DNA from 2 places in the Leifsonia sp. NPDC077715 genome. Region 2 is predicted to be linked to the other one. Evidence: predicted binding sites of a transcription regulator. Region 2 holds the regulator's gene; the other holds the start of a gene.
The links. The regulator LexA, encoded in region 2, represses DNA repair genes until DNA is damaged. The targets are predictions, from matches to a motif close to TCGAACANNTGTTCGA.
Positions count from the first base shown of each region.

Region 1 (14,316 bases), on a different contig from region 2:
ACGGCGCCGGCGCGGGCAGCGACCCGGGCCACGGGCGGTCGGCGCGGGCGACGCCCACCGGCCGGTCGCCCCACGGCACCAGCACCTGCCGCTCGGCGGGCGCCCGGCCGCCCGCGATCGTGGCCGTGACGACCGCCTCGTGCCCGAGCATGCTCTGCACACGGGTGAGCCCGTGGTGGATGCGCTCGTCGGCTCCGCCGCCCCACAGCCCGTCTTCGTGATGCCCGATGTCGTCGACCGTCTGGGGTTCGAGGACGACGCGGGCGATCGGCGACGAGAGGCCGGAGTCGATCGCGCCGGCCCCCTGCAGCTGCCAGCGCACACGGTCGACCACGTCGGGCGCCGAGAACAGCCGGGGATGCAGCCAGGTGCGCTCGCTCACCCGGCCGGACTCGTCGGTCACCTCGACCCGCAGCGATGTGCACACCAGCCCGGCTTTGGTGAGGCCGGCGATGAACTGCTCCGCGGTGCCGCGGACGGCGAAGGTCACCTGATCGACCCGGTCGAGGGGAGGCTCGAACTCGATGGCGCGCTCGAGCTGCGTCGGCGGGGTGCGGGGCACCACGGCGGCGCCGTCGAGCCCGCTGGCGAGCGTGTGGGCGTGCTCGCCCCGCTCGCCGAAACGCTCGCGCATGTCGGTGCGCGAGAGCGCGGCGATGTCGCCGAGGGCGTGCAGGCCCAGCCGGCGCAGCAGCGGCGTCAGATCGGCGAGGCCCAGCTGGGACACCGGCAGCGGCGCCAGGAACGCGGGGGAGCCGCCCGCCGGGATGATGCGCACCCGGCCGCGGCCGGTCGAGCGGGCGGCCTGCTCCGCGGCGAACGGACCGTCGGCGACGCCGACGCGCGCATCCGGCAGCCCCAGGCCCTCGAGGCAGCGCAGCAGCTCGGCGGCCGCCTCGTCTTCTCCGCCGTAGTAGCGGGCCGGCCCGCGCGCGCGGAGGACGCAGGTGCCGGGACGCACCGGCTGGACTCCGGGGGTAATCTCCTCGATCGCGGCGAGCACGGGCTCGAACGCGCGCGCATCCTGCACCGGGTCGTAGGGGACGACCTCCAGCTGCGGGCAGCGGGCCTGCGCCTCGCGCATCCGGAGACCGCGCTTGACGCCGTCGGCACGGGCCGCGTCGGAGCAGGCGAACACCAGGCCCTTGTCGACAAGCGCCAGCGGCAGGTCGGCGGCGAGGTCGAGCACCTGCCGCGCGGCGATCACCGGCCAGTCCGGGCACCACAGCACGATGGCGCGGGTGACGGCGGGGTCGTGCACGCCGGTCATTCAGCTCACCGCCTCGAGTCGCGTGGGGGCGGAGACGCGGAAGCTCTCGTCGACCGCCGGCAGCCACAGGTCGGCGGTGCGTCGCGGGCCGGAACCACCACGCGGGGCGGATTCCACCGTCACCCGCCGCGAGGAGAGGTAGCCGTCGCCCGCGCCGAGGCCGGCCCATCCGCTGCGTGCGACGGTGAGCGTCGCCTCGACCTGCGGCCAGTCGCCCGCGACGATGAGGGTGGCCTCGCGCTGCCGCAGCCGGGCGGTGAGCCGGGCGACGTCGCCGTCGCGCGCGCGGGACGGCGGCGCGACCACCACCACGCTGAGCACGTCGACCACCGCCGCGGTCACGGTCAGCCAGTCGTCGCCGGGATGCGGCACCAGCACCAACCGCTCGAGGTCGATGCCGAACCGACCGGCCGCCTCGGCGCCGAAGTCGGGCATGCCGACCACCCCGCACCAGGCGCCGGCGGCACTCGGGCCGGCCAGCATGGCCATCAGCAGGGTGGTCGACCCGTGGACCGAGTACGCCGCCCCCGCCTTGAGCGCTCCGCCGGGAAGCAGTGCGGAGAGCGCGGGATGCGTCTGCAGCGTGCGGCTCTCGAGCTTGGTGGCCTGCATCTGCCGGATGCGGGTCTGCAGCTCGTGCACCTGCGCCCGGTCGACGACCGGTTCGCTGAGGTGCTGGGCTGCGAGTGACACCCTTCTATTTTCGAACGTATGTTCGAATAGTGCAAACGGAATCTGCTGCTCTTGTGGAGAACTGCGGTGGGAACGGAGGCCGCGCACGAACCCTACGCCGAGCCGCCGACACCGCTCCGCGAGCGTGCGCCGATCACGCCGCTCGGCGACGTCGGATCAGCTGCCAGACGGCGAACCCGGCCGCGAGGACCAGCGCGCCGCCACCGGCCAGCTGCAGGTGATCGGCCCCCAGACCACCGGTCAGCGGGAGGAGCGGGACCGGCAGCTGCCGGTTCACCACGTCGGGGAGGGTGACCGTGGTCGACGCAACGGCGATGGTCACGGGGATCGGCGTCGGATCGATCCGGTAGCCCACCGGCGCCTGCGTCTCCGTCAGCCGGTAGGAGCCCACGCCGAGGTCCGCCACCCGGAACGCGCCGCCCAGGGGATCGAGGTCGGCCCCGGCGCAGGCGGCGGCGGACGCCGCAACGCAGTCGGCCACCTTCAGCGGAGTTCCGGTCGGCGCGCCCGACCCGTCCACCCTGCTGAGCGCCCATTCGGCCCCGGCGAGGATGTTGCGCGCGGCCGTCTCATCGACCTTCCGCCAGACGAGCTCGGGCAGTGTGCATTGTGCGGCCGTCGGCGCGATCGAGAACGACGCGGGCCCGGTCGTGTTGCCCGGGGAGTCCGTCGAACCCGCATAGCTCGTCACCGCCGTCGCGGCATTCGTGATCGTCGCGGCCGCGGCGTCGCACTGCGTGGTCGGCACCGTCGTCTGGAAGCACATCTCGGGCGGTGCCCCCTGCCAGGCGATCCGCACCGCGCCGGCGGTCACCCCTGACGGCGTCGTCACCCCGTTGACCCGGACGGACGCCGTGATGGAGCTCACGGAGGACGCGATCGAGGAGAGGTCCAAACCCGCCGCGGGAACGACCACGTCGTTGAAGCCGCTGACGGTCGCTCCACTCCGGTCCTTCACCGTCACCGTCACATTCCGGTACGTGCCCGCCGTGAGTCCGGCGACCGTCAGCAGCTTCCATGCCGCGAACGACGTCGCCCCGCTGCCGCAGTAGCTCGCCGTGGGATCCACCCGGAGGTCGACGGTCGATGTGGCGGTGCAGGTGCCGCCGGTCACGGCGTCGAAGAACCGGATCTGCCCCGTGTCGCCGGTGGCCACCAGGCAGTCCGCCGCGATCCCGGGGACCTCGCGGACCGTGTAGTTGATGGTGTTGCCGACGTTGGCGAACCCCGAGCACGCGGGGACCGCGCCGGAGCCCGACCAGGCCGCGAAGTCGCGGCACATGACCTGGTTGCCGTTGGAGAGGTATACCTTCGTGCCGCGGACGAGCACGTCTCCCGTGCCATTGCCCCCGGCGATGTACTGGGCCGAGGTGCCCGAATACGCGTTGCCCACCGCCGTGCCGCTCAGGTTCCAGCAGTTCGAGGACGAGTTCGGGCCGTTGACGATGGTGCAGACACCCGTCAGCACGCCGGTGGTCGAGAGCAGGGGCGCGAACGGCGTGCCGACACCCACGATCGAGCCGCCGGCGGACGAGTCCCGGGGCCAGGCTCCGGAGCAGAGCGTCCCCGTCTTGGTGTCGAAGCAGAAGGTCTGCCACGTGCTGAAGTTGTTCTGCCCGAGGCTGGCGAAGACGTAGTCGCCGAAGGCGGCGGAGGTGTACGAGAACTCGTTGGTGACCCCGGAGACGTAGAAGGTCGCTCCCGTGCACGACGTGTTCGTCGGGGTGAGGCAGAGGAGGACGGCCTTGCTTCCGCTCACCGCCGCGAAATACCGGTTGCCGTCGGCTGCCGGCAATCCCGTGCCTCCGATCTGCGCCGACCAGCTGTTGTTGTTGTTCGACTGGGCTGTGAGGGCGGTGTAGCCGCAACTGACGGGCGGGGTGACCGCGAGGTCGAGACAGGCCATTCCGTTGCTCGAGCTGTCGGTGGGAGCGGCCAGCCAATACAGGCGGTCGCCGACGAGCCAGGTCCCACCCTGGATCGCCGTCCTCCCCGGGAACGACGGCCCGGTTCCGATGGCGGCTCCGATGGTCGCCGACCAGTACTGCACGGTGCCTCCGGCCGGCCACCCCGGGCAGACGCCGCCGTCGAGCCGTGTGCAGAAGACCACGGGGCCGGTGCGATGGTGGAAGATCGTGTAGATCAGGCGGTCGTGCTCCAGCACGCTGTAGCCGTCGCCGCCGGTGAGGGCGAGCGCGCCGACGGACGGCGGTGTCGGGAAGCTCGGCGACCGCTGCTCAGTTCCCGACGGCATGAGGGTTGCCCGGTACCCGATGCCGGTGGGGGTGCTTCCCGCGGGCGGCGTGCCGGTCGTCCACGCGCCGGTCGTCTTGTACTGCGGCACCACGCTGCCGGCACCACCGCTGCGATCCGGGGGGAGAACGAGAGAGCCGGCCACATAGGCGCCGGCGGAGGCCAGCCCGTCGGTGAGGTCGACCGAAGCGTCTTTCCCGGTCTCGTTCTGGTAGGACACCACCCAATTCACCGTGTCGCCCGGTGCCGCTGTTCCGGTGAGTGCGCCGCCGGGGGCGCCCGGTGAGGCCGCCCGCGAGCCGTTCCCGGTATCGGAGCCGGTGGTGTGGACGGTGGAGAACGCGGTGGTGGCCGCGTGCACCGACGACGGAGGCACGATGGAGGACGCGAGCAGCACCCCCGCCGCGACACCGGGGAACCATCCGTTGCGCATCGCCGAAGCCTCCCGTCGTCTGAAGTCGGTGAGGAGGCGATCGCCTCCACCCTTCTAGACGAGGCGGGAGAGCGGTGTCTGACGGCCGCGGGGAGCCAATGAGGTCATTGCCGTGCGTTCACGCCTCGGTGACGAAGTCGATCAGCTGCTCGACCCTGCCGAGCAGCTCCGACTCGAGGTCGGAGTATGTCCGCACCTGGCCGAGGATGCGCTTCCACGCCCGTGCGATGTCGGCCTGCGTCTCGTGCGGGAGGCCGAGCGCGGCGCAGATCCCGTGCTTCCAGGGCACCGATCGGGGGATCGCCGGCCAGGCCTTCAACCCGACACGCGCCGGTTTGACCGCCTGCCAGATGTCGACATAGGGGTGTCCGACCACGAGGACATGCTGCCCGTACGGTCCGCGGGCGACCTGCTCGGCGATCCGGGACTCCTTCGAGTTCGGCACCAGGTGGTCGACCAGCACCCCGATGCGCCGCCCGCGGTCGGGTCGGAACTCCTTCACGATGGCGTCCAGGTCGTCCACGCCCTCCAGGTACTCCACCACCACGCCTTCGATGCGCAGGTCGTCGCCCCAGACACGCTCGACGAGTTCGGCGTCGTGCCGTCCCTCGACGAAGATGCGGCTCGCGCGCGCCACCCGGGCCTTCTGCTCGCCGACGCTGAACGAGCCGGAGGCGGTGCGGGTGCGGCCCGCGGGGGCCTTCGAGGGCGCGACCAGGCGCACGGGCTCGCCGTCGATCAAGAAGGATCCGCTCAGCGGGAACACCCGCTTCTTGCCGAAGTAGTCCTCCAGCTCGACGGTCTGCGCCTCGAGTCGCGTGACGGCCCCGCAGAACCCGGTCGCGGCCTCCTCGATCACCAGATCGCGCACCGCTTCGACGGTCGGGACGGGCTTGCGCCCTGCGTTCCTCCAGTCGCCGGCCAGCACATCGGATCCGTAGCGGTCGTCCATCACCCGATGGAGGCTATGCGAACGGATGCGCGCCGCGAGGGTGCCACGCGGAGAGCGACCACACCCTCAGTCGAAGACCCGCACCAGCCGCCACGACCGATCGGCCGCGTCGTGCCGCACGTCGAACACCAACGCAGAACCGTCTTCGCTGGTGCCCTGGAAGCGCCAGCCCCCGATCTCACGCGGGAGGCTTCCCACGGCGTACAGGTTGCCGCCGAACGGCCGCCACCAGGCGCACACCTCTGCCCAGACCGTCGGCGTGTCGGAGACCCGGTACCGCGTCGCCCGCCAGACGAGCCTCGTCGGCACCCCGTCGTCGGTCGTCCACACGGCGACCGCCTCGTCGATCTCGGTCATGCAGCTCACCTCATCCATCGAACATATGTTCGAATCCGAGTGTAGCCGCGACCCGCCGACATCGCACCCCTTGCGTCGCGCCGCACTGCCATACTGACCTCTATGGCCGACTTCACCGATCCCTCGAGCGCATCCCTCCGCCTCAGCAACGACGAGCGGGAGCGGGCGGTCGCGGCGCTGCAGTCCGAGGCCGCGCAGGGGCGGCTGACCGCCGAGGAGGTCGAGGCCCGCACGGCTGCGGCTCGATCGGCCGTCACCCGCGGCGACCTGGGTCCGCTGTTCGCCGACCTGCCCGGAGGCCTCCAGCTCGACCCGCACACCCCGGCTCAGCCGCAAGCGACCTCCCCCGCGCAGCAGGCGTACCCGGCACAGCCGGACGCGCACGCGTGGGGCGGGAACGGAGGCGCCGGACGGGAGCCCGCCGGCCGCTGGGGGCTGCTCGCGGTCTCCATCATCCCGTTCGTGTCGATCATCCTGTTCTTCGTCACCGGGATGGTGTGGGGCTACCAGTACAGCTGGCTCTGGTTCCTGCTCATCCCGCTCGTGGGAGCGATCACTTACGGGACGGACACCGGCCGCCGCCGCTAGGGCGGCGCATCAGCCGACGGTCGCGCCGAACAGCAGCCCCAGGAGGTACGTGGCCCCGGCCGCGCCGTAGCCGATCAACAGCTGGCGGATCGCGCGCTTCAGCGGGGACGCCCCGGACAGGAGGCCGACGACGGCGCCCGTGCCGAGCAGCACGATGCCGACGAGCAGCGCCGAGACGATGATCGCGACCGTGCCCGTGAGCCCGAACAGGAACGGCAGGATCGGGATGAGGGCGCCCGACGCGAAGAAGCAGAAGCTCGAGAGCGCCGCGCTCCAGCCGGTGCCGATCGCCTCGTGCTCGTCGTCGCCGTTCGTCGGCTGGATCGGGATGGGCGACGTCACCGCCTGGAGGCTGGAGAGCACGTCCCGCGCGTGCGCCTCCGCCTCTTCGGCGGACATGCCGCGGGCGCGGTAGACCAGGGTGAGCTCGTTCGCATCCACGTCAAGGTGGGGGAGCGCGGAGCCGGTTGCCGGGTTGGGTGTCGTCGCCTCGAGGAGTTCGCGCTGCGAGCGCACCGAGACGTACTCGCCAGCGCCCATCGAGAGCGCACCGGCGAGCAGGCCGGAGATGCCGGTGAGGAGGACAACGTGGGTGGGGACGCCGCTCGCGCTGATGCCGAGGACCAGCGCCAGGTTGCTGACCAGGCCGTCGTTCGCGCCGAAGACCGCCGCGCGGAAGGTGCCGGAGAGCCGCTGCCTGCCGCGGGCTGCGAGCGCGCGCACGACCTCCTCGTGCACCTGCTCGTCGGCGGCCATCTGCGGTGTGGCGTCGCTGTCGTCGGAGTACGGGGAGCGGGCCTCGGCCCGCTGGGCCAGCGCGAGCACGAAGACGGAGCCGAAGCGGCGGGCGAGCCAGCCGAGCAGCCGCGTACGGACGTCTCCGCGCAGGGGCTTGCCCGCCTGCTCGCCGAGGAGGTCGATCCAGTGCTGTTCGTGGCGGCGCTCCGCCTCGGCCAGGGCAAGAAGGATCTCGCGCTCCTCGCCCTCGCGGCGACTGGCGAGATCGCGGTAGACCGCGGCCTCTGCACGCTCGTCGGCGAGGTAGCGTCGCCACCTCTTGATGTCGGCGGGGCTCGGGGTGCGGGCTGCGATCGTCATCGCATCCAGTCTACCGAGGTTCCGGGAGCTGGACTTCGGCGGAGCCGTCGATTCCCAGCTCGGCGGCCGACCGCGTGAAGCGCTCGCCCCAGTCGGCCGCGGCCACCACGGCCTCTTCCGGTCCGGAGATCCGGAAGGGCGCATCCACCGCCGCCAGCCCGAAGAGCGCCCACTCGGCGCTGTCGGCGGTGATCCGGACGGCGCACGTGCCGTCGCCGTTGTCCTCGACCGTCGCCCAGCGGCCGAGCACGTCGACCACACGGTCGTGCGAGGCCTCGATCACCGCCTCGACGATGAGCGGTTCGATGGCCGTGTGCAGCGACGCGCGCACGTACTCGGCCGCATCCTCCGCCGGGAGTGCACGCGGCCGGAAGCGGTGTCCGGTGGGCTTGGGGTCCGCGATGCGGTCGAGCCGGAAGCTGCGCCAGTCGAACCGGGTGAGGTCGTAGGCGACGAGGTACCAGCGGCGTTCGATGGAGACCAGGCGATGGGGCTCCACGGTGCGGGTGGAGGCCTGGCCGTCGCGTGCGACGTAGGCGAAGTCGATCCGCTCCTCGTCCCGGCAGGCCTGGGCGAGCACGGTCAGGATCCCCGCATCCGCCGTGGGTCCCGGGCCGAGCGCCGTCGTGAGGGTGGTCATGCGGAGGGCGTCGACCCGTCTGCGCAGTCGCGGCGGCATCACCTGCACGACTTTGGCGAGGGCGCGGACCGAGGCCTCGTCGACGCCGGCGATGCCGCTCTGGGCGGCGGTGCGCAGGCCGACCGCGAGCGCCACGGCTTCGTCGTCGTCGACCACCAAAGGAGGGAGGGAGGCGCCGGCGGCCAGCTGGTAGCCGCCCGCGACCCCGCGCGTGGCGTCGACCGGGTAGCCGAGGTCGCGCAGGCGCTCGACGTCGCGGCGGAGTGTCCGCGGGGAGATGCCGAGGCGGTCCGCGAGCTCGTGGCCGGGCCAGTAGCGGTGGTTCTGCAGGAGCGACAGGAGCTGGAGTGCTCGGGATCCGGTGCTTGCCATGGATCCATTGTGCCGGGAATGCGGTCGAGTCCTGACCGCTATGGCCGCAATACCGGCGTCAGGGCACGGACGCCGGTACCAGCGCCGCCGCGCCCGGACGCGACAGCGTCAGCACCGCCTCGGTGATCCACGGCGACTCCTCCAGCGCCGCCTCGACGTCCCGCAGGTCGACCGCGACGTCGGCTTCGCGGTCGTTCCCGCGCAGGTCGATCGCGGCCACCAGGTAGAACCGCTCCGGCCCCACGTACTCGAGGTGGAGGTAGGTGACCTTCTCGACCTCGGGATGCTCGAGGAGGGCGGTGAGAGCGGCCTCCCAGGCACGGTCGGACCCGGGCTGGCCGACGAGGAACCGCCGGTTGCGCTCGATGAGGACGAAGGCGACGATCGCCAGCAGGACACCGACCAGGATGGAGCCCAGCGCATCCCAGAAGGGGTTGCCGGTCAGCTCGTGCAGCAGCAGGCCGAGGAACGCGATCACGAGGCCGACCAGCGCCGCCGAATCCTCCGCGAAGACGGCACGCAGCGTCGGGTTCGAGGTGCGGAGGACGTGCTCGAACGTGTTGGTGCCCGCATCCGACGCCTTGGCGTGCGCCTGCCGGTACGACTGGATGAACGAGATGCCCTCGAAGACGAAGGCCGCGGCCAGCACGATGTAGCCGATGAGGTAGTCCGTGTCCTCCTCTTCGGCGGAGAGCGCCGAGACGCCGTGCATGATCGACACGACGGCGCCCGCGGTGAACAGCCCGACGGCGGCGAACAGGCTCCACACGTACGCGTCGCGGCCGTACCCGCCGGGATGGGAGTCGTCCCGGGGCCTCGCGGCGGCCCGCTCCGCCTGGATCAGGAAGATCTCGTTGCCCGCGTCCGCCCAGGAGTGCGCCGCCTCGGCGACGAGCGACGCGGAGCCGGTGATCACGGCGGCGACGGTCTTCGCGATGGCGACGAGGATGTTGGCGCCGAAGGCGAGCAGCACCGTGAACAGGCTGGACGACGATCGCTTCTCACCGGGCACAGCGACACCATAGCCCTGCTCCGGGAACGCGGAAGGCCCCGGTCGTGCGACCGGGGCCTTCGTCTGTGTCCGAGGGGGGACTTGAACCCCCACGCCCTATACGGGCACTAGCACCTCAAGCTAGCGCGTCTGCCATTTCCGCCACCCGGACAGGTGTTCTCGGCCTCCGGATCACTCCGGCTGCCGAAGAAAGACGATAGCACGGTTTTCACCCGCCCTTTCACTCCTCTACACACCCCGGGCGTGGCGGGACAGCGCTGCGCGGCGCCCGGTAGCGTAAAGGGATGACCGACGAACTCCGCACCGCAGAGACCGAGCTCGACGAGACAGCGATCATCGCGCGCGACCTGATCCGATTCGACACCACGAACTTCGGCGAGGGCCGTTCGAACGGCGAGACCGAGGCGGCGGAGTACGTCGAGGCGAAGCTGGCGGCCCTCGGTCTCGCGCCCCAGGTGTTCGAGTCCGACCCCGGACGCGCGAGCGTCGTCGCCCGCGTGGAGGGCGCCGACCCCGGCAAGCCGGCCCTCGTCGTGCACGGGCACCTCGACGTCGTCCCCGCCGACGCCCGCACCTGGACCGTCGACCCGTTCGGCGGTGAGATCAAGGACGGCCTGCTCTGGGGTCGCGGCGCGGTCGACATGAAGAACATGGACGCGATGATCCTGACCGCGGTCGGCGACATCCTGAACGCGGGGGAGCGGCCCGCACGCGACCTCGTCGTGGCCTTCTTCGCCGACGAGGAGGACGGCGGCCGCCGCGGGTCGCACCACCTGGTCGACAACCACCCCGAGCTGTTCGCGGGTGCGACCGAGGCGATCAGCGAGGTCGGCGGCTACTCCATCGACCTCGCGGGCCGGCGCGCCTACCTGCTGCAGACCGGCGAGAAGTCGCTGGTCTGGATCAAGCTGATCGCGCGCGGCCGCGCGGCGCACGGCTCGCGCCTCATCCGCGACAACGCGATCACGAAGCTCGCGGAGGCCGTCGTGACCATCGGCCGCGAGGACTGGCCCATCCAGCTCACCGCGACGACCACCCGCCTCATCGGCGAGCTCGGCCGTCTGCTCGACGTCGACCCGCAGCGCATCGGGCCGGACGAGGTCGTGATCCGCACGGGCACGGCCGCAGGGTTCATCCTCGCCACGCTCCGGACGACGACCAACCCGACACTGCTCGAGGCCGGGTACAAGCACAACGTGATCCCGGACACGGCCGAGGCGCTGGTCGACATCCGCACGCTCCCCGGCGAGGAGGACGCGGTGCTCGCGCGCGTCCGCGAGCTCGTCGGAGACGACGTCGAGATCCAGGTGATGCACCGTGACATCGGCCTGGAGGCGGAGTTCGGCGGGGGGCTCGTCGACGCGATCACCGGGACGCTCAACCAGCACGACCCCGACGCGCCGGTGCTGCCCTACCTGCTCTCCGGCGGCACGGACAACAAGGCGCTGAGCAAGCTCGGGATCACCGGCTACGGTTTCGCCCCGCTCCGACTGCCCGCCGAGCTCGACTTCCCCGGCATGTTCCACGGCGTTGACGAGCGCGTGCCGCTCGACGCGCTAGTGTTCGGGAGGACCGTGCTCCGCGATCTTCTGCGCAGCTACTAGGCCCGCCCGTCCGACTCCTACCCCCGGGAGCGTCTACACCGCCATGGAATTCATCAACGCCCTGATCCTCGGCTTCGTGCAGGGACTCACCGAGTTCCTGCCGATCTCGTCGTCGGCCCACATCCGCATCGTCGGCGAACTGCTCGGCACAGGTGCCGACCCGGGCGCCCGGTTCACCGCCATCATCCAGCTCGGCACCGAGGCCGCCGTGCTGCTCTACTTCTGGCGCGACATCGCGCGCATCGTCGCGCAGTGGTTCCGAGCGCTGTTCGGGCGCATCCCGCGCAACGACCCGGACGCGAGGATGGGCTGGCTGGTGATCATCGGCAGCATCCCGATCGTGGTCCTCGGCCTGCTCTTCCAGAACCAGATCGAGACCGTCTTCCGGTCGCTCTGGATCGTCGCGACCACGCTGATCGTGTTCGGCATCCTGCTCGGCATCGCGGACTGGGTGGGGGCGAAGACGAAGCGGCTGCGGGATCTGACGTGGGTCGACGGCATCATCTACGGCTTCGCCCAGGCGCTCGCGCTCATCCCGGGCGTCTCGCGCTCGGGCGGCACCATCACCGCCGGTCTGTTCATGGGCTACCAGCGCCGTGCTGCCGCACGCTACTCGTTCCTGCTCGCGATCCCCGCCGTGTTCGGCAGCGGCCTGTACCAGCTGTACAAGGCGATCAAGGAGCCCTGCACCCAGGCGCTGGCCCAGGCCGGCACCTGCACGGTCGAGGTGTTCGGCCCGGTCGAGACCGCCGCGGCGACCGTCGTCGCGTTCGTCGTCGGCCTGCTGGTGATCGCCCTGTTCATGGGCTACATCTCGCGCCGCAGCTTCCTGCCGTTCGTCATCTACCGCATCGTGCTCGGCGTGCTGCTGATGGTCCTGCTCGCCACCGGCGTGCTGCAGGCCTGACGGCCGCTCAGCCGCGGCGCGGGTCGTCGGGCGCTCGGCCGGCTGTGCCGCCGTCGCGTCCGTCGCCACGCCGGCGCAGGTACCGCTCGAACTCCTGCGCGATCGCCTCGCCGCTCGCCTCGGGCGAGTCGACGGTGTCGCGCGCCTGCTCGAGCTGCTGGATGTAGGACGCCATCTCCTCGTCGTCCGCCGCGAGCGCGTCGATCCCCGCCTCCCAGGCCGCCGCCTCGTCGACGAGGGTGCCGCGGGGGATGGTCACGTCGACCAGCTCCTCGAGCTTGTCGATCAGCGCCAGCACCGCCTTGGGGCTCGGCGCGTTGTGCACGTAGTGGGGCACGGACGCCCAGATCATGATGGTCGGGATGCCGACGTCCTCCGCGCCCTCGGCGAGCGCGCTCAGGATGCCGACCGGCCCCTCGTAGGTCGACCGCTCCACGCCGAGCTCGGCCCGCACCGCGGCGTTGTCGCTGGAGGCGAACACCGAGATCGGCCGCGTGTGCGGCACGTCGGCGAGCATCGCGCCGAGGAAGACGACTGCTCCGATGTCGGCGGCGAGCGCCACATCCATGATCTCGGCGGTGAAGCTGCGCCAGCTGCGGGACGGCTCGGTGCCGAGGAGCAGGAAGATGTTGCCCGCGTTGTCGCCGGTCACGGTGAGCTCGGCGTCGCCGGCGAGGTCTTCCCCGATGCGTCCGGGGAGCGACGGTCCGTAGACCACGGCGGACGGCCAGATGAGCCGCCTGCGCCCGTCGTCGTCGGTCACCACGGGCCGGTTGAACTGGAAGTCGAAGTAGAGCTCGGGATCGACCTCGGCGATCGGCACCACCTCGAGTTGCTCCTTGAGCGTCTTCACTGCGCCGCTGGCCGCCTCACCGGCGTCGTTCCATCCCTCGAACGCCACCACGAGGATGCGGCCACCGAGGATGTTCTGTCCGTCAGTCACGAAGTCGTCCCTCGTCCTTCCCGGCGACCGGTCGGGCCGCCATCCCTCAAGGATAGGCCCGCCCCTCTCCCGATAGACTTGCCCGTTGTGACCGCGTCTTCCCCCCGCAGCGAACAGGCCCCCAGCACCACCGAGGCCGACGGGCTGCCCGCCGCCGTCCTCTGGGACATGGACGGCACCCTCGTCGACACCGAGCCGTACTGGATGGCGTCCGAGCAGGAGCTCGTCGGCTCGTTCGGCGGCACCTGGACGCACGACGACGGCCTGCTGCTCGTCGGCCTGGGTCTGTGGAACTCCGCCGAGATCCTGCGGTCGCGCGGCGTCGCGATGGAGGCGGACGAGATCGTCCACTGGCTGACCGACCGCGTGCAGCGCAAGCTCGACGAGGAGGGCGTCCCGTGGCGCCCGGGAGCCCGCGAGCTGCTGGAGTCCCTGCGTGAGCGCGGCATCCGTACCGCGCTGGTGACCATGTCGGTGCGCCGGATGGCGGAGCAGATCGTGTCGCACATCCCGTTCGACGCGTTCGACGTGATCGTGAGCGGCGACGAGGTGGAGGAGCCCAAGCCGGCTCCGGAGCCCTATCTGCGTGCAGCACGGCTGCTCGGGATCGACGCCGCCGACGCGGTCGCGATCGAGGACTCGCTGGTCGGGCTGGCCTCGGCGGTCGACTCCGGCGCCGTCACGATCGGCGTGCCGCACATCGTCCCGCTGCCCGAGTCGGACGAGCACACCCTGTGGGAGTCGCTGGCGGGCCGCACCGCCGACGACGTGATCGCCGTGGCGCGGGCGCGCCGCGAGGAGGCCGGCCGATGAACGAGACACGACGCAACTCCGGGCCCTTCCGCGTGGGTGACCGGGTGCAGCTGACCGGGCCGAAGGGCCGGATGAACACCATCACGCTCGAGCCGGGCAAGCTGTTCCACAGCCACCGCGGGGTCCTGGAGCACGACGCCATCATCGGGCTGCCCGACGGCTCCGTCGTCGTGAACAACGCCGGCGTCGAGCACCTGGCGCTGCGTCCCCTGCTCACCGACTTCGTGATGTCGATGCCGCGCGGCGCGGCGATCGTCTACCCGAAGGACGCCGCGCAGATCCTCGCCCTGGCGGATATCTTCCCGGGCGCGACCGTCGTCGAGGCGGGAGTCGGCTCCGGCGCCCTGTCGCTGTGGCTGCTGCGGGCGATCGGCCCGGAGG
Region 1 is NZ_JBFBOG010000003.1:596,095-610,410, forward strand. It holds gene AB0P25_RS16665 (DNA polymerase Y family protein) at 1-1,270, opposite strand, end outside; gene AB0P25_RS16670 (hypothetical protein) at 1,271-1,963, opposite strand; gene AB0P25_RS16675 (prealbumin-like fold domain-containing protein) at 2,097-4,649, opposite strand; gene AB0P25_RS16680 (DUF3097 domain-containing protein) at 4,768-5,601, opposite strand; gene AB0P25_RS16685 (DUF6504 family protein) at 5,668-5,958, opposite strand; gene AB0P25_RS16690 (DUF1707 domain-containing protein) at 6,061-6,546, shown strand; gene AB0P25_RS16695 (VIT1/CCC1 transporter family protein) at 6,556-7,644, opposite strand; gene AB0P25_RS16700 (YafY family protein) at 7,655-8,656, opposite strand; gene AB0P25_RS16705 (cation diffusion facilitator family transporter) at 8,715-9,668, opposite strand; tRNA gene AB0P25_RS16710 (tRNA-Leu) at 9,735-9,819, opposite strand; gene AB0P25_RS16715 (M20/M25/M40 family metallo-hydrolase) at 9,953-11,272, shown strand; gene AB0P25_RS16720 (undecaprenyl-diphosphate phosphatase) at 11,316-12,179, shown strand; gene AB0P25_RS16725 (PAC2 family protein) at 12,187-13,122, opposite strand; gene AB0P25_RS16730 (HAD family hydrolase) at 13,210-13,935, shown strand; gene AB0P25_RS16735 (tRNA (adenine-N1)-methyltransferase) at 13,932-14,316, shown strand, end outside.
Region 1: the regulator LexA is predicted to act here: its motif matches at 5,976-5,991, upstream of AB0P25_RS16685 (DUF6504 family protein).

Region 2 (14,316 bases):
ACACCTGGGGTTCAGACCCTTCGGCGCCGACCGCGCGATCGCGTTCGATGGCGGTGACATCCTCGGACGACGCTTCGGAAGAGCTGGACGAGGAGACCGAGCGACAGACTCGGAAGGCGACGGGCGTCGCCATCCGCCAGCTGGCGCGTCGCGGCATGTCCCGGTGGGAGCTGGAGCAGCTGCTGACCAAGCGCGAGATCGCTCCCGAGGTGTTCGGTCCGGAGCTCGACAGGCTCGAGAAGCTCGGCGTGATCGACGACGCGTCGCTCGCGGCAACCCTGGCGTTCACGCAGCACAGCCGCAAAGGGCTGGGGCGCACGGTGATCGAGCAGGACCTCAAGCGCCGGCACATCGACCCCGAGTTGATCGAGGCGGCTCTCGAAGACATCGGGGAGGACGACGAGCTGGAGCGCGCGACCGAACTCGCGGTCAAGCGCATCGGGCAGCTGTCCGGCTACGACGACGAGACCGCTCGGCGCCGTCTGCACGGGTTCCTCGCACGCAAGGGGTACACCTCCGACATCGTGCGACAGGCGATGGACGCCGCCTTCGCCGGGCGGCGGTCGCGCGGCGGGTCCGGCGTCCGCTTCCAGTAGCCGTTGCCCGGAGAGAGGCGAGTCGTTCCCGCAGCGGCGAGAAACGTAGACTTATCGCCATCATGAGCATCCTCGAACAGCACAGCGTCATCGAGCCCTCTGCGGCGGCCCTCCGTCCCGACGGCCGGGCGCGAACGTACGAGGTGCGCACCTTCGGCTGCCAGATGAACGTGCACGACTCCGAACGTCTCAGCGGCTCACTGGAGGCAGCCGGGTACGTGCCGGCCGACGGCGAAGAAGCCGACATCGTCGTCATAAACACCTGCGCGGTGCGCGAGAACGCCGACAACAAGCTCTACGGCAACCTCGGGCACCTGGCCGGCGTCAAGCGGCGCCACGAGGGGATGCAGATCGCCGTCGGCGGCTGCCTCGCCCAGAAGGACAAGAACGTCATCCTCGAGAAGGCGCCGTGGGTCGACGTCGTCTTCGGCACCCACAACATGGGCGCGCTTCCGAGCCTGCTGGAGCGGGCCCGGCACAACGACGCCGCCGAGATCGAGATCCTCGAGGCGCTGGAGACGTTCCCGTCCACCCTCCCGACGAAGCGGGACTCCTCCTACTCCGGCTGGGTCTCCATCTCCGTCGGCTGCAACAACACGTGCACCTTCTGCATCGTCCCGTCGCTCCGCGGCAAGGAGAAGGACCGTCGTCCCGGCGACATCCTGGCCGAGATCCAGGCGCTCGTCGACGACGGCGCGATCGAGGTCACCCTGCTCGGGCAGAACGTCAACTCCTACGGCGTCGAGTTCGGCGACCGTCAGGCTTTCAGCAAGCTCCTCCGCGCCGCCGGCCAGATCCAGGGACTGGAGCGCATCCGCTTCACCAGCCCGCACCCGGCCGCGTTCACGGACGACGTCATCGACGCGATGGCCGAGACCCCGAACGTCATGCCCCAGCTGCACATGCCGCTGCAGTCGGGGTCCGACCGCATCCTGCGCTCGATGCGCCGCTCCTACCGCTCCGAGAAGTTCCTCGGCATCCTCGATCGCGTGCGCGCCAAGCTGCCGGACGCGGCGATCAGCACCGACATCATCGTCGGCTTCCCGGGCGAGACCGAGGAGGACTTCCAGGAGACCCTGCGGGTCGTAGAGGCCGCACGCTTCGCGTCCGCGTTCACGTTCCAGTACTCGATCCGTCCCGGCACGCCGGCGGCGACGATGGAGGACCAGGTGCCGAAGGAGGTCGTGCAGGACCGGTACGACCGCCTGATCGCCCTCCAGGAGCGCATCTCCCTCGAGGAGAACCAGAAGCTGATCGGCCGCGAGGTCGAACTGCTGGTCGCCAACGGCGAGGGCCGGAAGGACGCGGACACGCGCCGCCTGAGCGGCCGCGCGCGCGACAGCCGACTGGTGCACTTCGAGGTCCCGGCCGGCTCCGACCTCCCGCGCCCCGGCGACACGGTCACGGTGCGGGTCACGCAGGCGGCACCGCACCACCTGATCGCCGACGCGACCGACGGTGCGCCCCTCCGCATCCGCCGCACGCGCGCGGGAGACGCGTGGGACCGTGCCGAGGCCGACTCGTGCGCCGTCCCGACCCACGGCGGCACGGCCGCCGCGGGAACCGGCCCGGTCTCGCTCGGCCTCCCTACGCTCCGCGTGCGGGAGCCCCTGACCTCGCCCGGCGTCGGCACCATGCCGATCTACGACCCGTCGGACGGCCAGCGCTGACCGCGGCACCCGACCCGGCGCAGGTGCCGACGCCGGCAGCGGCACCCGACCCGCCGCAGGTGCCGACGCCGGCAGCGGCACCCGACCCGACGCCCTCGTCCGTGACCGCGCCTGCGACGGCGTCCGTGACCGCGCCTGCGACGGCGTCCGTGCCTGCGCCCGGCCCCGACTCCACCCCGTTGGTCGCCATCGTCGGCCCCACCGGAACAGGCAAGACCGACCTCTCGCTGGCCCTGGCCGAGGCGCTGCGCGAACGGGGCCGGTCGGCGGAGGTCGTCAACGCCGACGCGATGCAGCTGTACCGCGGCATGGACATCGGTACGGCGAAGCTCCCGCAGAGCGACTGGCGCGGCGTCCCGCACCACCTCTTCGACGTGCTCGACGTCACCGACGAGGCGACGGTCGCCCGCTACCAGCCCGAGGCGCGCGCGATCATCGCCGACATCCTCGACCGGGATGCGGTGCCCATCCTGGTCGGCGGATCCGGACTCTACGTGTCGAGCGTCGTCTTCGACCTGCAGTTCCCCGGCACCGATCCCGAGCTCCGCGCCCGGCTCGAGCGCGAGCTCGCCGAGCACGGCCCCGGCATCCTGTTCCAGCGCCTCGCCGCCGTCGACCCCGAGTCCGCCCGTCGTATCGGGTCCACCAACGGGAGGCGCATCGTGCGCGCCCTGGAGGTCGCCGAGCTGACCGGGACCGCGGTGACCGGCGCGCTCCCCGACGAGCCGACGCCCTGGCACCGCCCGACGGTCCTCCTGGGCGTGGCCGCGCCGCGCGATGAACTGGTCGCCCGCCTCGACGCCCGCGTCGAGCGGATGTGGCAGGACGGCCTCCCCGCCGAGGTCGAACGCCTCGTCCCGCGGGGGATCGACGACGGCGTCACGGCCCGCCGCGCCATCGGCTACGCGCAGGCGCTCTCGGAGCTGCGCGGCGAGCTGACCCGCGACGAGGCGATAGCCCAGACGCAGCAGCTCACCCGCCGCTACGCCCGCCGGCAGGTCAGCTGGTTCAAGCGCTACCCGGACATCCGCTGGCTCGACTACGACGACCCGCAGCTCGTGGATGCCGCCGTGGCCCTGGTGGACGACGCCGACCACCCAGCCGCGGATCGGTAGGCTGGAGCGCATGGCGACCATCCACTTCACCAAGGGTCAGGGCACCGGCAACGACTTCGTCCTGTATTCCGACCCCGAGGGGGAGCTGCCGCTGACGGCCGCCCAGATCGCGGAGATCTGCGACCGGCACTTCGGCGTGGGCGCGGACGGCGTCATCCGCGCGGTCCGTTCTGCGCACCTCCCCGGCGGTGCGGCCGCGCTCGCGGAGGACGACGGTGCCACCTGGTTCATGGACTACTACAACGCCGACGGGTCCGCCGCCGAGATGTGCGGCAACGGCATCCGCGTCTACGTCCGCTACCTGCTCGAGACCGGCCTCGCCGAGCTGCCGGAGGGCGGGACGCTGGCGATCGGCACCCGCTCGGGCGTGCGCGACGTGCAGCGCAGCACCAACGGCTTCCAGGTCGACCTCGGCCGCTGGGACCTCTCCGGCGGCGAGCCGCTGGTCCGCGCCAAGGAGCTCCCGGTCGCCCGACCCGGCCTCGGCATCGATATGGGCAACCCGCACGTCGTCGTCGCGGTCGCGGATGAGGCCGAGCTGGACGCTGCCGACCTCTCGTACATCCCCCACCTCGAGCCGACGCCCGAGCACGGAGCGAACGTCGAGTTCGTCGTGCCGCGCGAGCCGCTGATCCAGGACGGCGTCGGCCGCATCCGGATGCGCGTGCACGAGCGCGGCAGCGGCGAGACCCTGTCGTGCGGCACCGGCGCGGCCGCTGCGGCCCTCGCCGTCCGCTACTGGGCGGGCGAGGGCGCTCCGAACCAGTGGCGCGTCGACGTGCCCGGCGGCACGGTCGGCGTCCGCATGTTCGCGACGGAGGACGGCGAGCACGTCGGCCTCTCCGGCCCCGCCGAGCTGGTCTACACCGGGACGCTCGAGCTGGCCTGACCGCTTCGCGACCGCAGCCCGACGTAGGCGGGTCAGCCTACGCCGACGCGTGCGACCGCGCCCGCAGCACCCGGTAGCCCTTCGACGTCGCCGCCCGCGTCGTCGTCAGGTCGGGGAAGGTCGCCTGGATCCACCGGTGCAGCGAGTCGCTGCCGAGGTTGCGCTGCACGACCAGCCACGCGTCCGAACCCGGCTCCAGCCGGGGGAGCCAGCGCTCCAGGATGGCGTGCAGCTCGTTCTTGCCCACGCGGATCGGCGGATTGGACCAGATCGTCGTGAACATCACGTCATCGGGAACATTATCCGGGGTCACCGGGTTTACATTGGTGAGGCCGAGCTTGTCCGCATTCCGGCGGACCACATCCAGCGCTCGGTTGTTGACGTCGACGGCCCACACCGTCGCATGAGGGGATTCGAGAGCAAGTGTGAGAGCCAGCGGCCCCCAGCCGCTCCCGAGGTCGAGGAACTGACCGCCGGGCGGCGCTGCGGGGACATGGTCCAGCAGCACTCTCGTGCCCATATCGACGCGCTCGGGGCTGAAGATGCCGTTGGCCGTCACGAGCTCGTAGGTCCGTCCGGCCAGGCGCGCGGTGAACGGCCGCAGGTTCAGTTCGCTTTCCGGCGCCGGGGAAAAGTAGTGATCTCCGCTGGCCATAAGCAGACGGTACAGGACAGACGCGAACAAGACGAACTAGGGTTTATCCCGGATCAGGGGAATGAATGACTGATAAGACGAACATCCGCGACCACGCCGAAGACGACGTCGTCGCCCGCGTGCTCGCGACCGAGAACAACCGCGCCTCCGTGACGCTTTTCGGAGCGGGCAGCGCGGATCGCGCGCAGGCGCTGCAGGCCGAGAGGGCCGACGGCGGCCTCCACGACGGCGAGCAGTTCGACCGCGAGGAGCGCGCGGCACTCCGCCGCGTCTCCGGGCTGTCGACCGAGCTGCAGGACGTCACCGAGGTCGAGTACCGGCAGCTGCGGCTCGAGAACGTCGTGCTGATCGGCGTGTACTCGCAGGGCTCCCTGCAGGACGCCGAGAACTCGATGCGCGAGCTCGCCGCCCTGGCCGAGACCGCCGGAGCGGCCGTCCTCGACGGCCTGCTGCAGCGCCGTCCGCATCCGGACCCGAGCACCTACCTCGGACGCGGCAAGGCGGAGGAGCTGGCCGGGATCGTGGCCGCGCTCGGCGCCGACACCGTGATCGCCGACACCGAGCTGGCGCCGAGCCAGCGTCGTGCGCTGGAGGACGTGGTGAAGGTGAAGGTGATCGACCGCACGGCCGTGATCCTCGACATCTTCAGCCAGCACGCCAAGAGCCGCGAGGGCAAGGCGCAGGTCGAGCTCGCGCAGCTCGAGTACCTGCTCCCGCGCCTGCGCGGCTGGGGTGAGTCGATGTCCCGCCAGGCCGGTGGCCAGGTGGGCGGCGCGGGCGCCGGTATGGGCTCGCGCGGTCCGGGTGAGACGAAGATCGAGCTCGACCGCCGCCGCATCCACACCCGCATGGCGCGGCTGCGCAAGCAGATCGCCGGCTTCAAGCCGGCCCGCGAGGCGAAGCGCGCGAACCGCAACCGCAACTCGGTGCCGTCGGTGGCCATCGCCGGCTACACCAACGCGGGCAAGTCCAGCCTCCTGAACCGCGTGACCAAGGCCGGCGTGCTGGTCGAGAACGCGCTGTTCGCGACGCTGGATGCGACGGTCCGCCGTTCCGTGACCGCCGACGGGCGCCTGTACACGCTCGCCGACACGGTCGGGTTCGTGCGCAACCTGCCGCACCAGCTGGTGGAGGCGTTCCGGTCGACGCTGGAGGAGGTCGCCGACTCCGACGTCATCCTGCACGTGGTCGACGGCTCGCACCCCGACCCGGCGTCGCAGCTGGCGACGGTCCGCGACGTCATCGGCGAGGTCGGTGCGCGCGACATCCCGGAGATCGTGGTCTTCAACAAGGCCGACCTGATCCCCGAGGACGAGCGCCTGGTGCTGCGCGGCCTGGAGCCGGGCGCCATCTTCGCCTCCGCCCGCACGGGCGAGGGTGTCGACGAAGTGCTCGCCGCCATCGCGCGACTGCTGCCGGACCCGTCGCTGGAGGTGGAGCTCGTGGTGCCGTACGACCGCGGCGACCTCATCTCGGCCCTGCACGAGCGCGGCCGGGTGATCTCGACCGAGTACGTGGAGGAGGGCACGCGCGTCACCGCGCGGATCATGCCCGAGTACCACGCGGCATTCGAGCCGTTCGAGGTGGCCGCGACCGCGTAACGGGAGCGGACCGATCCGGAGGCCGGACGGGATCGACTGTGTCGAAGCATGACACGGGCGATTCCGTCCGGCCTTCTGCGTTGCTAGATTGCCTCTCAACCGAAGCGGGCGACCGCTGACGTGGTGCGACAGCCGAGCCCGGCACCCGCCCGTGAAAACCGCCACCGCGCACTCGCGCGGTGCGGGTATCCCGTGCCGCTGTCCGACCATCCGAGGAACCGATCCATGAGCTGTACCGAGCCCCGGTACTCCTTCGAGCTGTACCCGCCGCGCAACGAGCGCGCGGCGGCTGCGCTCCCGGGAACGATCGACCGCCTCGCGGCCGTGCGCCCCGACTTCATCTCGGTGACCTTCGGCGCCGGCGGATCGTCGCGCACCGCTTCCCTCGACGTGCTGCGCTACATCCTGCAGCACACCGACGTCAGCCCGATGGCCCACCTCACCTGCGTCGGCTCGTCGCACGAGGAGGCGAACCGGCTGATCCGGGAGTTCCTGGATGCCGGGGTGCGCCGGTTCCTCGCCGTGCGCGGCGACCCGCCTGCCGACCTCCCCGAGGGCGTCGACCCGATCGGCGACATCCGGACAACCGCCGAACTGGTGCAGCTCATCCACCGGGTGCAGGCCGAGCGCGTGCCGTACGGCGAGCTGCCGGTCCCCGGACTGCACGCTCGTGCCCTGCTCGAGCACCGCGAGCACGTGCAGATCGCGGTCGCCGCATTCCCGAACGGGCACCCGTCGTCGCGCTCCGTCTCGCAGGACATCGACGCCCTGCTCGCCAAGCAGGCGGCCGGCGCGAACCTCGGCATCACCCAGCTGTTCTTCCACGCCGAGGACTACTTGCACTTCGCGCAGCGCGCGGCGGAGGCCGGTGTCGCGTTCCCCATCCTGCCCGGGATCATGCCCGTCACCAGCCCCGCCCGCCTCAAGCGGATGCTGGAGCTGAGCGGCGAAGACCTCCCCAGCGACCTCGCCATCGAGCTCGAGGTCGAGCCGACCGACGAGGGCCGCCGCGAGATCGGCGTCGCGTGGGCGGCCCGCCTCGCGCAGCGCCTGCTCGACGGCGGCGCCCCCGGCATCCACCTCTACACGTTCAACCAGCACGAGGCCGTGCTCTCCGTGCTGGACCGGATCGGCGCCCTGCCGACCGGTGACGCCGACCGCCCCACCACCCAGAAGGAACCAGCATGACCGACACCACCGCGCGCCCCGCCTTTCCCGCGGGCACGATCATCGGCTACCCGCGCATCGGCCGCCGCCGCGAGCTCAAGAAGGCCGTCGAGGCGTTCTGGGCCGGCAGCATCACCGCGGACGAGCTGGAGGCCACGGCCGCCGACCTGCGCTCGGCCACCCGCGAGCGCCTTGCGTCCCTCGGCCTCGGCCGCACCGACGCGTCCATCCCGGAGAGCTTCAGCTACTACGACCAGGTGCTGGATGCGGCGGTCACCGTCGGCGCCATCCCATCGCGGTTCGCCGGGCTCGCCGGCGCGGACGGCTCCGTGGACCTCGCAGGCTACTTCACCATCGCCCGCGGCGAGGGGGAGAACCCGCCGCTGGAGATGACCAAGTGGTTCGACTCCAACTACCACTACCTGGTGCCGGAGATCGGGCCGGAGACGGACTTCCGTCTCGCGTCCGACCGCATCGTGCGCGAGTTCGAGGAGGCCCGCGAGGCGGGCTTCGTGACGCGACCGGTGGTCGTCGGTCCGGTCACCTTCCTGCTGCTCAGCAAGGCGAGCGACGACGCCCCCGAGGGCTTCCGTCCGCTGTCGCGCCTGGGCGACCTCCTGCCGGTGTACCGCCAGCTGCTCTCGCGGCTCGCCGCCGCGGGTGCGCCCTGGGTGCAGCTGGACGAGCCGGCGCTCGTCAGCGAGAGCATCGACGAACCGCGGGATGCGGTGCTCGACGCCGTCCGCACGGCCTACGACGACCTCGCCGGCGCGACCGACCGGCCGGCGATCTTCGTCGCGGCGCCGTACGGCAGCCTGGACGACGCGCTCGCGCCGCTGGTGGCCACGCCCGTCGAGGCGATCTCGCTCGACCTCGTCCGCGGCACGGTGCCGACCGGCCTCGACGCGTCGACGGCGGCGGCGCTCGCCGCCAAGACCGTCGTCGGCGGCGTGATCGACGGCCACAACATCTGGCGCGGCGACCTGGAGGCGGCGTTCGGGACGCTCACCGAGCTCCTGTCGCTCAGCCCGTCCGTGACGGTGTCGACCTCCACCTCGCTGCTGCACGTGCCGCACGATGTGGACGACGAGCCCGAGCTGGACGTGCGCCTCAAGACCTGGCTCGCCTTCGCCGACCAGAAGGTCGCGCAGGTCGCCGTCCTCGCCCGCGGGATCGTGGATGGCCACGAGGCCATCCAGGAGGAGCTGACCGCGGCCACCGCGGCGCTCGCCGACCGGGCCTCGGCGCCCGGGGTGCGCGTCCCGGCCGTGCGCGAGCGCGAGGCGGCGCTGACCCGCGCCGACTTCCGCCGCGGCGACTACGACGCACGCCAGGCGGCGCAGGAGGAGGCCCTGGGCCTGCCGTTCCTGCCGACCACCACGATCGGCTCCTTCCCGCAGACCGCCGACATCCGCCGCTCACGCGCCCAGCTCGCGAAGGGCCTGATCAGCGAGGCGGAGTACCTGGGCCGGATGCGCGACGAGATCAAGCGCGTCGTCGACCTCCAGGAGGAGATCGGGATCGATGTCATCGTGCACGGCGAGCCGGAGCGCAACGACATGGTGCAGTACTTCGCCGAGAACCTGGACGGCTTCGCGGTCACCCAGAACGGCTGGGTGCAGTCGTACGGGTCGCGGTGCACGCGTCCGTCCATCCTGTGGGGCGACGTGTCGCGGCCCGCGCCGATCACGGTCGACTGGTCGTCGTACACGCAGAGCCTGACGTCCAAGCCGGTCAAGGGCATGCTGACCGGCCCGGTGACCATCCTGGCGTGGTCGTTCGTCCGCGACGACCAGCCGCTCGGAGAGACGGCCCGCCAGGTCGCCCTCGCCCTCCGCGACGAGATCGCCGACCTGGAGCAGGCGGGCATCCGCGTCGTGCAGGTCGACGAGCCGGCGCTGCGCGAGCTGCTGCCGCTCAAGAAGCGCGACCAGGACGACTACCTGGAGTGGTCGGTCGGCTCCTTCCGCCTCGCCACCTCGGGCGTCGCCGACGAGACGCAGATCCACACGCACCTCTGCTATTCGGAGTTCGGCGTGGTGATCGACGCGATCCGCAATCTGGACGCCGACGTGACCAGCATCGAGGCCGCGCGCAGCCGCATGGAGGTCGTGCACGACATCCAGCGCTCCGGCTTCGAGCACGGGATCGGCCCGGGTGTCTACGACATCCACTCGCCGCGCGTGCCGTCGGTCGCCGAGGTCACCGAACTGCTCGAGACGGCGCTCAGCGCCATCCCGGGCCGTCAGCTCTGGGTGAACCCGGACTGCGGGCTCAAGACCCGTGGGTACGACGAGACGGTCGCGTCGCTCCGCAACATCATCGAGGCGACGCGAGGAGTGCGCGAGAAGGCGGCCGTGACCGCCTGATCGTCTGATCGCGATGAAGCGCCTCGGGGCGTCCGCTGTCCGCGGACACCGCCCCGGGGCGCTTCGGCGTCGGGCAGGATGAGCGCATGGTGCGCATCCCCGATGAGGAGTTCGAGCGGATGGTGGGGGACATCCTCGACTCCCTCCCTGACGACATGGTCGGCCCGCTCGAGAACGTCGCCATCCTCATCGAGGACCAGCCGCCGGGCGCGCGACCGCGATTGTTCGGGCTCTACAGCGGGCGGCCGCTGACCCGGCGGTCGGTGTACGGATTCGGGGAGCTGCCCGACCGCATCACGCTGTACCGGAACAACCTCGAGGCCTCCGCGTCGTCGCTGGAGGAGCTGCGGGCGCGCGTGCGCGTCACGGTCGTCCACGAGATCGGGCACTACTTCGGGCTGGACGACGCCCGGCTGAAGGAGCTCGGCTGGGCGTGACCGCCGAGCCGGCCGCGGGCGGTACGCATCAGACGGCGCGGAGGACCGCGACGACCTTGCCGAGCACCGTCGCGAAGTCGCCGAGGATCGGCTCGAAGTTGGAGTTCCGCGGCAGCAGCCAGGTGTGGCCGTCGCGCTGCCGGAACACCTTGACCGTCGCCTCCTCGTCGAGCATCGCCGCGACGATGTCGCCGTTCTCGGCCGTGTTCTGTGCCCGCACGACCACCCAGTCGCCGTCGCAGATGGCCGCGTCGATCATCGACTCGCCGACCACTTTGAGCATGAAGAGCTCGCCGTTGCCGACCAGCTGGCGGGGGAGGGGGAAGACCTCGTCGACCTGCTGCTCGGCGGTGATCGGGATTCCGGCCGCGATACGGCCGACCAGCGGCACCATCGCCGCATCGCCGACGGGCGTCTGGTTCTCGTAGTCAGGGGTGTCGCCGGACGCGCTGGGCAGGTCGATCAGGATCTCGAGCGCGCGCGGGCGGTTCGGGTCGCGGCGCAGGTAGCCGCTCAGCTCGAGCTGGTTGAGCTGGTGGGTCACCGACGAGAGGGAGGAGAGGCCGACCGCGTCGCCGATCTCGCGCATGCTCGGCGGATAGCCGCGCTGGTTCACCGACTTCTGGATCACGTCGAGGATGGCCAGCTGCTTGTCGCTCAGGTTCTTGCGTCGGCGGGTGCCTCCGCGGGCCTGGTTCTCGTTCGACACGGGCGTCCTCTCTGGGCCTGGGGCCGTCCGCCGGGTGCTCTCCGGCAGGAATGTCGGTGGTTCCTGATCTGATGTCCTCAGACAGTCGAAACTGTATCCGCGTCCAGGAGGGAAGACAAACATGTGTTCGAGTGTGTCGCGAACTTCATCGGCGATTTCTCCTGTCCGTGCCGCTTCGAACGGCCCCTTGCGGATTCAGACATTCGAAGATACATTCGGAACACAGCTTCGCACCCGCGATTCTGAGGAGGTCACGGCCATGAGTGCAGTACTGATGAGCGAGTCGGTTCCCACCACCCTTCGGGCGGTGCCGCCGCTTCCCGAGGGCGCGCGCGTCCGTCTGCGCCTCACGCGCCGCGGTCGCGCTGTGCTGTCCGCGCTCGTCGCGCTGCCGCTGGTCGTCGGCGCACTGGTCTTCGCCCTCAACGGCGGCGGCGCCGTCGCCACCGGCGAGCAGACGCACGTCACCTTCCAGTACGTCACCGTCGCCTCCGGCGACTCCCTCTGGTCGGTCGCCGAGCGCGTCGCCCCCAACGCCGACCCGCGCGACGTGATCGCCGACATCGTCTCCCTCAACGGCCTCGACTCGGCCGTCGTCACCCCGGGCCAGCAGCTCGCGGTTCCGGCCAAGTACGCCAAGTAGGTCCTCGCCGGGGAGCGTTGCCGAAAGGGAGGAATCCCGGGCCCGGGGGACCACAGGTGTCCTCCGTTTCTCGCCGCCAGCGGCGCGTCGGGCCGCTAAGACCTCCGTTTCGCGCGGGCGTAGCGGCTCCTTCGAGACGTTGTGGGCAAGTCCGGCACGTCGTTCGTACACCGTCCGTCGCACGCCGTCATCCGGCGGAGCGGTCGTGTAGCGCTGACTACGATTGAAGGGTGACCTCCCTCTCCGAGCTGCCGATCCGAGACGACCTCCGCGGTCGTTCACCGTACGGCGCGCCGCAGCGTCCGGTGCCCGTCGCGCTGAACGTGAACGAGAACACGCATCCCATTCCCGAGGATGTGGCGTCCGACATCGTCGCGCGGGTCGCCGCGGCCGTCGGCGGCGTGAACCGCTACCCCGACCGGGAGTTCACCGAGCTCCGCGAGGCGTTCGCGCGCTACCTCGGCCACGACCTGACCGCTGACGAGATCTGGGCGGCGAACGGCTCGAACGAGGTGCTGCAGCACATCCTGCAGGCGTTCGGCGGCCCTGGGCGCACGCTGCTCGGTTTCGCGCCGACGTACTCGATGTATCCGCTGCTCGCCGCGGGCACCGGCACCGCGTATGTCGCGGGCACGCGGGATGCGGACTACGAGCTCTCGCCCGAGACCGCCGCCGAGCAGATCCGGACGCTGGATCCCGACATCGTGATCCTCTGCTCGCCCAACAACCCGACCGGCACGCCGCTCGACCTCGCGACGGTCGAGGCGGCGTACGACGCCGCGCGCGGCATCGTCGTCGTGGACGAGGCGTACGCCGAGTTCCTGCCGGACGGCACGCCCTCGGCCCTGACCCTGCTGTCCGGCCGCCCGCGTCTCCTGATCTCGCGCACGATGAGCAAGGCGTTCGCCTTCGCCGGCGCCCGCGTCGGGTACCTCGCCGCCGACCCCGCGGTGAACGACGCCCTCCGGCTCGTCCGCCTGCCGTACCACCTGTCGGCGATCACGCAGGCTGCCGCGCTCGGCGCGCTCGCTCACTCCGACGAGATGCTGGCCACCGTCGGCGAGATCCGCCTGCAACGCGATCGGCTCGTCACGGAGCTCGCCGCCCTCGGCTACACGCCCCACCGCAGCGGCAGCAACTTCGTGCTGTTCGGCGGCGTCGCCGACCCGCACGCGACGTTCGAGGCACTGGCCGAGCAGGGGATCCTGGTGCGCGATGTCGGCATCCCGCACCACCTGCGCGTGACCGCCGGCACCGAGCAGGAGACGACCGCGTTCCTGGAGGCGCTGGCCGCCCTCGGGCGCCCGGCGACGGCGGCGGACGAGTTATCCACAGTGGACGATGCCCCGGAGCGCACGGAGCCCGCCCCGATAGACTCGGACCTATGACGAACCGCGCCGCCACGGTCACCCGCGAGACGAGCGAGTCGAGCATCGAGCTCACCCTCGACCTCGACGGCACCGGCACGTCCGACATCCAGACGAGCGTCCCCTTCTACGACCACCTGCTCACCGCGTTCGCCAAGCACTCGCTCACCGATCTGCGCATCCGCGCGACCGGCGACACCGACATCGACGTCCACCACACGGTGGAGGACATCGGCATCGTCCTCGGCCAGGCGATCCGTCAGGCTCTCGGTGACAAAGCCGGCATCTCACGGTACGGCGACGCACTGGTGCCGTTGGACGAGGCGCTGGTGCAGGCCGTCGTCGACATCTCCGGGCGTCCGTACCTCGTGCACACCGGTGAGCCCGTGGGCTTCGAGCTGCACCTCATCGGCGGCCACTTCACCGGCTCGATGGTGCGGCACGTGTTCGAGGCGATCTCCTTCAACGCCGCCATCACCACGCACATCACCGTGGTCGGCGGCCGTGACCCGCACCACATCGCCGAGGCCGAGTTCAAGGCGTTCGCGCGCGCGTTCCGCCAGGCGAAGGCGCTCGACCCGCTGATCACCGGCATCCCGTCCACGAAGGGGGCGCTGTGAGCGACGAGCGCAAGCCGGACGTCGTCGTCTTCGACTACGGCACGGGCAACGTCCACTCGGCCGTGAAGGCGCTCGAAGCCGCGGGAGCCGCGGTCGAGCTGACCGGCAACCGCAGGCGCGCCCAGCAGGCCGACGGCCTCCTGGTGCCGGGCGTCGGCGCGTTCACCGCGGTCGCGGAGGCGCTGCGCGCATCCCACGGCGACGAGGTCATCGACCGCCGCCTGGCGGGAGGCCGCCCGGTGCTCGGGATCTGCGTGGGCATGCAGATCATGTTCGACCGCGGCGTCGAGAACGGCCTCGAGACCGAGGGGCTGGGGGAGTGGCCGGGCACGGTCGACCTCCTGAAGGCCGATGTCGTCCCGCACATGGGCTGGAACACCGTCCGCGCACCCGAGGACTCGGTGCTGTTCGACGGACTGCAGGACGAGCGCTTCTACTTCGTCCACTCGTACGCCGCGCAGGACTGGACGCTGCACCC
Region 2 is NZ_JBFBOG010000001.1:150,887-165,202, reverse strand. It holds gene AB0P25_RS00795 (regulatory protein RecX) at 48-596, shown strand; gene miaB (tRNA (N6-isopentenyl adenosine(37)-C2)-methylthiotransferase MiaB) at 659-2,266, shown strand; gene miaA (tRNA (adenosine(37)-N6)-dimethylallyltransferase MiaA) at 2,416-3,381, shown strand; gene dapF (diaminopimelate epimerase) at 3,392-4,270, shown strand; gene AB0P25_RS00775 (methyltransferase) at 4,308-4,925, opposite strand; gene hflX (GTPase HflX) at 4,991-6,526, shown strand; gene AB0P25_RS00765 (methylenetetrahydrofolate reductase) at 6,752-7,714, shown strand; gene metE (5-methyltetrahydropteroyltriglutamate--homocysteine S-methyltransferase) at 7,711-10,062, shown strand; gene AB0P25_RS00755 (metallopeptidase family protein) at 10,149-10,499, shown strand; gene lexA (transcriptional repressor LexA) at 10,528-11,208, opposite strand; gene AB0P25_RS00745 (LysM peptidoglycan-binding domain-containing protein) at 11,483-11,851, shown strand; gene AB0P25_RS00740 (histidinol-phosphate transaminase) at 12,082-13,239, shown strand; gene hisB (imidazoleglycerol-phosphate dehydratase HisB) at 13,236-13,838, shown strand; gene hisH (imidazole glycerol phosphate synthase subunit HisH) at 13,835-14,316, shown strand, end outside.